4 regions of the Paenibacillus sp. G34 genome follow, and region 3 is predicted to be linked to each of the others. Evidence: riboswitches for the same ligand, from Rfam matches in the RefSeq annotation. Region 3 holds a riboswitch; each other region holds the start of a gene.
The links. Region 3 has a riboswitch for cyclic di-AMP ahead of AC1VYS_RS00510 (C40 family peptidase). Riboswitches for the same ligand answer to the same signal wherever they lie in the genome.
Positions count from the first base shown of each region.

Region 1: it holds a riboswitch for cyclic di-AMP, as region 3 does, so the genes downstream of both, AC1VYS_RS10450 (C40 family peptidase) here and AC1VYS_RS00510 (C40 family peptidase) in region 3, are expected to answer to the same signal.
Region 2: it holds a riboswitch for cyclic di-AMP, as region 3 does, so the genes downstream of both, AC1VYS_RS07030 (hypothetical protein) here and AC1VYS_RS00510 (C40 family peptidase) in region 3, are expected to answer to the same signal.
Region 4: it holds a riboswitch for cyclic di-AMP, as region 3 does, so the genes downstream of both, AC1VYS_RS16345 (3D domain-containing protein) here and AC1VYS_RS00510 (C40 family peptidase) in region 3, are expected to answer to the same signal.

Region 1 is NZ_CM166469.1:2,275,964-2,278,166, forward strand. Features, by position in the region: gene AC1VYS_RS10440 (hypothetical protein) at 1-53, shown strand, start outside; gene AC1VYS_RS10445 (carboxymuconolactone decarboxylase family protein) at 238-567, shown strand; gene AC1VYS_RS10450 (C40 family peptidase) at 671-1,135, opposite strand; cyclic di-AMP (ydaO/yuaA leader) riboswitch at 1,141-1,272, opposite strand; gene pelA (pectate lyase) at 1,657-2,203, shown strand, end outside.
Region 2 is NZ_CM166469.1:1,600,746-1,602,948, reverse strand. Features, by position in the region: gene AC1VYS_RS07035 (HAD family hydrolase) at 131-829, opposite strand; gene AC1VYS_RS07030 (hypothetical protein) at 972-1,400, opposite strand; cyclic di-AMP (ydaO/yuaA leader) riboswitch at 1,518-1,693, opposite strand; gene AC1VYS_RS07025 (glutathione peroxidase) at 2,073-2,203, shown strand, end outside.
Region 3 is NZ_CM166469.1:107,737-109,939, forward strand. Features, by position in the region: gene AC1VYS_RS00505 (GNAT family N-acetyltransferase) at 1-421, opposite strand, end outside; gene AC1VYS_RS00510 (C40 family peptidase) at 755-1,225, opposite strand; cyclic di-AMP (ydaO/yuaA leader) riboswitch at 1,229-1,366, opposite strand; gene AC1VYS_RS00515 (hypothetical protein) at 1,661-2,203, opposite strand, start outside.
Region 4 is NZ_CM166469.1:3,624,444-3,626,646, reverse strand. Features, by position in the region: gene AC1VYS_RS16350 (amino acid ABC transporter ATP-binding protein) at 1-531, shown strand, start outside; cyclic di-AMP (ydaO/yuaA leader) riboswitch at 714-910, shown strand; gene AC1VYS_RS16345 (3D domain-containing protein) at 913-1,584, shown strand; gene AC1VYS_RS16340 (polysaccharide deacetylase family protein) at 1,713-2,203, opposite strand, start outside.

The sequences.
Region 1 (2,203 bases), 2.2 Mb from region 3:
CATACCGTTATCAGCTGTTCAGTGAGCCGCGTCAAAGTGCCCTCAGTGAATAAATAGCATGAGTGCTTATTCAAAGGCGTATTCATTTTTCAAAGGATTCACCAAAGCGTATTCTTCAAACCAAATGTTTGGATTTACCATCGAGACTTGGCATATTTGTGACTCATGCGAGAGAAGATAAATACAGTGAGTGGAAAAAATCGCTGTATTTACAGCCGAGAGGGTGTGCTTAAAGCTATGACATTGATGAATGATAAAGTTCATGCTTATAAGGATCAGATTGGCGCATTGAGCGATGTTCTCCCGGATGTGGTGAAATCATATCATGAGTTTACAGGAGAATGCTTCCAGCCTGGTGTGCTTGATGCCAAAACGAAGCAGTTAATTGCATTAGGTATTGGATTGTTCGCTAATAACGAAGTTTGCACGTTTTATCATGTTGAGGAAGCTCGGTCCAAAGGTGCAACTGATCAGGAGATTATGGAGACCGTGGCTGTCGCTGGAGCAGTAGGAGGCGGACATGCCTTGTCACAGGGAGCCATGCGTGTTCAGAAGGCGTTGCATTAGAATCTGAATTTTCACATCGAAAAGGAGGTCCCCGATTAGAGAGGGACCTCCTTTTTATGGTTAATGCATATGTCGAAGGGGAATGGACTACTTAGATGTCTGCTTAGATTTTACCTAACATTTTATTATACATAAATTGTCCTGTCACCCGTCTTGCTGTTACATAACGATCATTGAAATAAGGGTTGGACAACTTGGTGATGCTGACACCTTTACTGCTTGAAGCATGCGCGAATTGACCTCCACCAATGTATACTCCTGTATGGGAGATGCCTTTGCCGGTTGTGTTGAAGAAGACCAAATCTCCTGTACGAATGCTTGCTTTGGAGACAGGTGTGCCGGCTTTTGCTTGTTGCTGCGACGTTCGTGGCAATTCAATGCTGTATTTGTTAAAAAGATATCTCATAAACCCGGAACAATCGAAGCCAGCCATGGTTGTGCCGCCCCATTTATACGGGATGCCTGTCATATTGTTAACCACCGTATTAATTGTGCTTGCCTCTGTGCTTGTTGCCCCGGATGTAAATAGTACTGCAGCTCCAAAAATGGAAATAATCAGTTTTTTCAAAATCAATGTTCTCCCTTCGATGCCTACGGAGTTAGCTAAGGGTTCGGTAGAAGGTTCCCTATATTTCCTATGTATAAGAATAATTCACCCAAAATGGTTCCCCCGTTTTCAATCCTGAAACTCGGCAAATGAATAATTAAGTTTTTGTAACTATTTGAAACTATATTGCATAAATGCGTAATTGTCAAACCGGTTTAAAACACTTCATTTAGCCTCAATGTTAGCGGAATTATCATTTTTCGTCATAATAATGTTTAAAAGAGGGGTCTAAAGATTACAAAAAAGTCATTAATGTTTCATCAGAGAGAGAACTGGATAATAAACAAGTTTGTCAAGAGCTAAAAGAGTTATTCCTATATGTTAAATTAAAGAGAATTTTTGCGTGTTGTTGCATATATTGACAAAAGTTTATTTATTGCATATCATACATTTAATACATACAAAATTTGTATTTAAATTGTTTTCATTGGGATTTGTTTGGTTGAGTAATCAAATTTGTGAATTGGGGAGTGTGTTGTCTTGTGAAGGCAAAAAGATTAGTAACATTTGTACTGGCGTGTTCTATGGTATTCTCCGTAGCAGGAATGGCTGTCCTTCCTGTACCAACTGTATCGGCAGCTGATGCTTCCGGTACAACAGCGAGTCTATCCGATATTTTAAAAAATCAGCGACCGGATGGAGGCTGGAGAAAAGATTACAGTCAGACGTCAGGTGAATGGGCCAAATCGACGATCGATAACAAAGCTACATACTCGGAAATCAGAAGACTAGCAAGTGAGTTCAAAAAAACAAATGACCCGCGATATTCGGCTGCAGCGATCAAAGGCATCAACTTTTTGCTTAATATGCAGTACTCTAATGGTGGTTGGCCGCAAGTCTATCAAAGCTCCGGCTATCATAAACATATAACCTATAATGATGATGCAATGATTAATGTATTGTACTTGCTCGATGAAGTCGCAGGACGTAAGGGGAACTTTTCCTTTATCGACAGTTCTCTAGCAAATCGCAGTAAAAATGCCGTTTCCAAAGGAGTGGATGCCATCCTAAATACCCAGGTGGTATCGG
Region 2 (2,203 bases), 1.5 Mb from region 3:
GCCATAATATATAAAAAGGCTGATGCACCACGGTATCCTCATACCGGGCGTATCAGCCTTTTTGTGTCTTTACTTTTTAAACAACTCGAAGCATGTATACCTCTAACTCGGGCCGGATCTAACTTCATGCTCATACAGGTCTGCTCGTATCCTCATCAGGTATAAGTAATGGAAGTAGTTCATCCAGAGACGCCACTGTCCAGTCTGCGCGCTCGTCATCCGATAGCTCTGGCTGGAACCTTCCGTACCCTTGCAAAATACGAATCGTGCGTAACCCCAAACTACGCGCTGGCATGATATCATTATCGATTCGATCTCCGACCATCACCGCTTCTTCTGGAGCGCATCCCGCCTGCTTCAAAGCAACCGCATACAACTCCGGATCAGGCTTGGACACCCCTTCTTCTGCCGAACATGCCAGAACATCAACATATTTTCGAAGTCCGTAGCTCTCTAGTCTTGCTTCAGTACCAGGGCTCTGATTGGCAATAATGCCAATACGATAGTGCTGCGAAAGCTGCTCAAGCACCTTGGTTGCGGAAGGGAACGGTCGCTCCAGTTCTTTACGGAATTTTAGCTTGTCCTGAATCTGAATGCGGTGATCTTCATCATGAATGTATGTACGTATGGCAACTTTCATGGGCCATTGTTCATACTTGCGATAACAGATTGCAAACAGCTCTCGCACCGCTTCAATTGTAACTGGATAACCGTAAGCGCCGGCTTCTCGAACAAACTGCCCGATGATATCGTCTACAGGCTCCCATTCGTCCACCAGCGTATCCCCCACATCAAAAAACAACCACTTCAATCCGGCAATATCCGGCACGCCGATTCCTCCTTGTAAGCCGCATTTTACCCTAGCTTGCACGCTGCATCCATAAAAAAAGAAGACCCACGACAAGCATGAGTCTCCTCAAATTCCGTTAGTCCATAGCTGCAATTATAGCAGGCACCTTACATCGAATCAATCACAAGCTGCTGACTTCAGCTTGCGGTTTGTTACAGCTATTGAGAAGAAAGCCGACTTCTCCATTCAATGAATATACGATTTTATCTGCTCCCATACCCCGATAAATCCCTTTAGGATGGCTCTGCTCGGTGATCACACACAAAGACTTTGAAGTCCACGAGCGGCAAATCTGCAGGTAACGGCAGGTCAAATTCAAACTATTTTCAAAAATAAATACATTTCCTACACTACCCTGCGGCAAAAACCATTTTTCAGCCGCTGCCGTATTCATACGAATGACGTGTTCTACCCCAATGCGGCGAAGTTTGCGCTCCTCACCAGCGCTGTTTGTCAGAACGGCAAAAGGCATTTTTTTGTACATCAGCAATTTAACAAATTTACGTCCAGCTTCATTCGGAGCCGTTACCAAAATCATCTCTGTATCCATCATTCGTTCCTCCCTTGGCGTGAAAAGACAACAAAAAAGAAGCGTGGGGACCAAGGCCTCCGGAACGCTTCTTAAATAATCCATGGCAAAAGCGCCATGAACCAGCGTGCGGTTTGTTGCCTCTCCCTTTAACGCTTACGAGGTTAGCTGACGGATTCGGGCGCGAGAGTCGCCCTATTTCCGGCTGTCACCGGAAAATTCACCCCATGGATGTCTGCTGCTGTAACACAGCACACCCTGTTGGTTCCCCCGTTTTCCACCCACTACGAATGGAAACTCAGCGATTAAAACATCGTTCGTAAATCTTAAGTAAAAGATCGATCGATATTATCGTTTGTTTCGTTTTTCATGTACAGTTTAATTAAAATTCAAATTACGATATGAATCATACACCCGTGCCATGATCATGTAAAGTGCACACAGATCACCGAATCGTCAGATTTCCGGCAATATACATTAATAATAACGCTTACAATGAGGTTATACGCCATCCATCTCATCCAAGCTATCTAATTCTCAGCCGCACGAAAATTAATTTGTACATTCCTCACCTATGCGGAACTTCCAATTAGCGAATGAACATAACAACGATAAATCAAAATAAGTTTTGCATTATTTAATTGCTTAAAATATAATAAACATATCAAGAAAAATAGGATGGAGGCAATCCCCATGTCAGTCTATGATTTCAAAGTAAACACCCTACGTGGACAAGAGATTGAGATGTCCCAATATCGAGGCAAAGTGTTGTTAATTGTGAATACCGCGAGTCAATGTGGTCTCACCCCTCAATTCAAAGGCCT
Region 3 (2,203 bases):
GAATGATAAATCCGCTCTTTAGATATACTTGAATAGCACGGTTGTTCCAAGTAAGTACTTCAAGATCGATCTCATTGTACGGATTGCGGCGGATGGCCTCTTGTACGATGGCTTCAACGAAAGCTTTGCCATGACCTTGACCACATTGATTCGGGTGCATGCCGAGGCCAATACGTGTAACATTCTGGAGCGGAAAATACTGTGCAAAACCATACACATGATTATCCTGATTCAGGACAATGGCATATTGCTCTTCTCGCAGTTGTGCATCTCCAAACTCGACTTCCAGTGCTTTCATCTGTTCCCACGGCAACCAGCTATAGATATTGTAAGGCGGATCATATTGCCAGCTACAGATGAGTTCTGCATGACCTTCCTGCATAGGCACCACATGAAACGTCAAAGGGGCTTCATTCTTCATATAAAAGCGCATGCTCCTCTCTCCGTTATCCGTTCATTGTTCACTCTACAAAAGACCTGTCCATTTGACAAGTCTTCAATTCTCAGAAAAAAATGAAACAAAAGTACGGATCACTCCGTTTATATTATAACGGGTTGGGTAAAAACATCATAAGGGCACGGATCAACGAAGGAAGATAACATGTTGGTTCAGGAACATATACATGAATTGTAGCATCAGCAACCACATGGGATCAGAAAGCATAAAAAAACCGCCGGATACATTCCTGCGGAGAATGTACCGGGCGGTTCTGTTTATACTTCGTTACAGTATGATGTTGATTCCGGCTTGTCCCTAGTCGAGGGCCAAAGACTCATACGCGTCCGTGCTCATAATCCGTTTAGCGCCAATGTAGCGGTTAGCCCAGTAATCTTCACTCAATGAGCTGATCGTTACACCTTTGGAAGAAGAAGAATGTGCGAACTTGCCACTTCCTACAAAAATACCTACGTGAGACACGCCTTTACCTGTTGTGTTAAAGAACACCAGATCTCCAGGTCTCATCTCCATGCGAGATACGGAATCCCCCATGTCGTATTGAGAGCTAGATTGACGAGCCAAATCAATACCTAGTTTGTCGAATACATACCGTGTGAATCCGGAGCAGTCAAAACCATCAAGTGTTGTTCCTCCGCTTTTGTATGTAGTTCCCATTGCTGAATCAATGACTTTATCCATCTTAGAATCTGCAAACGCGCTGCCTGCTCCAAGTGATAATGCAAATGTGAGGCTAAGTACTGCTGCTGTAAGTTTCTTCTTAAACAAGTGATATACCCCTTCCAACGCCTGCGAGGTTAGCTTAAGGATTCGGTTGAAGGTCCCCTATGATCCCTCTGTTTCAAGATCAATTCACCCATAACTGGTTCCCCCGCTTCCCAGGTGCCAAGAATTTGGCTATGCTAGTTATTGCACCTGAAAAAGAAAAGAAAATTTAATTTTAAGGATTTAATTTTAAGTTGTTACAAATAAGGATTTAAAGATTACAAAGTTGTTACTAAAAGCTCACTGCGATTATTGTACCAGAGGCTTAGTACTTTGGCAACGTTTAGCAGCAAAATTAGCAAAAAAAACCTCGACCTTTGACGGGGAAAGGTCGAGGTTTGTGTATTTATACGCAATAACGAATGAAATGTTTAACATGAGATGGTAACAAATTTTTATTTTTGAAAGCGATATCAGATTGCATGCGAAATTGTGGGATTAACCTATATGATCTTCATTTCTGGTTGATGTCGATTGCCATAAGCGAAAATGACTACAAATTTTCCACATGCTGAGCAGGCTGCGGGCAAGGGGGTAGGTTTGTTGCAAGATCAGCCCGGAGAGTCCTGTCAGGAACCATGAGGCAGATGTGAATGCACCAAAGACAAACAAATGAACAACTCCGAGCGCCAGCGCAATGCCGATGACAGGGAAGATGCGGCGTACAGCAATCCACAGTCCCTTAAATGTACCGTGAGTTCGTCCTTCTCCTTCAGGGTCAGAAATGCCAAACTGCATATAGAGCACGGCATGGTGTACAATCCAGCCATAGATGATCCAGCTTGCTACATATGGGATGCCAGGAAGTAATAGATGAAGAGAATGAAAGCTATCCATTATTGTTGAATACAAAATGGGAACGAGCCAGTATCCAGGAAGTAGTATGAGTACTGTACGTATGGTGTGCGTCAGGAGCATCGGTTTCCATAACTTTTTAATGCCCTGAATAAAAGGAATGCGTTCTTCTGTAGAATTGTAATG
Region 4 (2,203 bases), 3.0 Mb from region 3:
ATTACCGATCCCAAGCATAACATTAATGCTACACGTGAGAAAATGGGCATGGTATTCCAACACTTTAACCTGTTCCCGCATAAAACGGTTCAGCAAAACATTACGATTGCCCCAATCAAGGTGAAAAAGCAATCTACAGATGAAGCAAACAAAATTGCCGAGGATCTTTTAAAAACAGTTGGTTTGGCTGACAAAAAAGATGTTTTTCCCAATCAGCTGTCTGGTGGACAAAAGCAACGGATTGCGATTGCAAGGGCACTCGCGATGCAGCCACATGTTATGCTGTTTGACGAGCCTACATCAGCTCTTGACCCTGAGATGGTCGGTGAAGTATTGGAAGTTATGAAACGGCTTGCCGAAGGCGGAATGACGATGGTTATTGTAACGCATGAGATGGGCTTCGCGCGTGAAGTGGGTGACCGGATCCTGTTTATGGATGGCGGGGTTATTGTCGAAGAAGGCACACCTGATGAGGTGTTCGGAGCTCCAAAACATTCGCGTACACGAGACTTTCTTGCAAAAGTACTGTAATTCATGCCACTCTGTATATAGAGTAAAATGAATAACAGCGTTATCGGATCATGAATCCGGTAACGCTTTTTTGTTTTAATAAGAAAGATGAGGTAGGAAAGTAACGTTTCTGTTACCTGATTATCATATCAAAACGCCAATTGGAAACATTTACTACAGCTTAAGGTTACAAAATTGTGATATATTCAAGTCTGCCGAAACTTCCGAAGTGGAAGTGCGGGGGACGTAACAATGCAGACATATGGAGACATATCAGAAATATGCTGCTTGGGGTGAATTAGGAATACATAATGTTTCAGCATTTCACGTACAGCCTATAGGGTGGGCTCCTCCATCCGAATCCGACAACTAACTTCGCAGGCATCATGAGGGAGGAAGACCATGTATAACAAGAAACGTATAGCCAAAACTGCCATCGCACTAATGACATCGATTCTATTCATTCAAGCCGTTCCAGCTCACGCGGATTCCGTTCATGTGGCCAAAGAAGGGGACACCTTCTTCACCTTATCCAAGCAATATGGCATTGATATGAACACCTTAATCAAAACGAATAAAGATATTTCACCTTATAACATCTATGGTGGTCTGAAAATTACAATTCCAGGTAACGAAAACAAAGCCGTAGCAGCACCGGTTCAAGCGAAGTCACAGGAAACGACGGTTACAACTGCGAGCCTTGACGTGAATCCGGATAACAAAGTGGTACAAGCTTGGGGTAAGACACTTGACTACAGCAAAACACTGAATGTTAAAGCAACAGCATATTCAGCGGATGCTTCCGAAAATGGTGGATGGGGCGCTGTTGATTATTTTGGCAATCCGCTCGAACTCGGCACGATCGCCGTGGATCCAAAGGTGATTCCATTTGGAACAAAGGTATTGGTGACTGGCCATACACATCCAGGGTTGCCTAAACAGGCTTTCATAGCAACTGCTCTGGACGCAGGCAGCGCCATTAAGGGAAATCGCATCGATATCTTCATCCCTGGAAGCAAACAGTTTGTAAGTTCGTTTGGTTTTCAGGATATTGAGTTGTACATTTTAAAATAAGACTTAAACCCTTCCCTTAATGGATTTGGGTCACAAGTTGAATAGAGTATTAACTTAAACAGAGTGTTCTTGCGTAATCATGATAGGTATGATTCATGATGACGTAGAAGAACACCCTGTTCTTTCACTTATTGTTTCTCTTTTGGCAGTTTAAGCATTTCGTCCAATGTAACTAATTCATACCCTCGGTTTCGCAATTCCTCAATAACTTCAGGCAAAGCCTCTACTGTACCTTTCAGGTTCGAACCTGTACCGCCGCCAGCGTGCTGTAATACGATGGAACCAGGTTTCACGGCGGTGAGAATATTATGTTTTACCTTTTCCTTGTCTAGTCCTTTCCAATCGAGAGAATCCACATTCCAATTCACGATGCTGTAATGCTGTTTTGCAGCCCATCGCAACTGCTCTTCATTAATGTCCCCATACGGAGGACGAATCATTTTGGGCGTATATCCTGTCAGACGGTGAATAATATCGCCGGTATGTAATATTTGTTTGCGAAAGGCAGTCATCGATAATTTGCTGAATTCAGGATGATTGTAGCTGTGATTGCCGACGATATGTCCTTCTTTCACCATACGTTTCACCAAGTCCGGGTGTTTCTCCGCACGACTGCCAA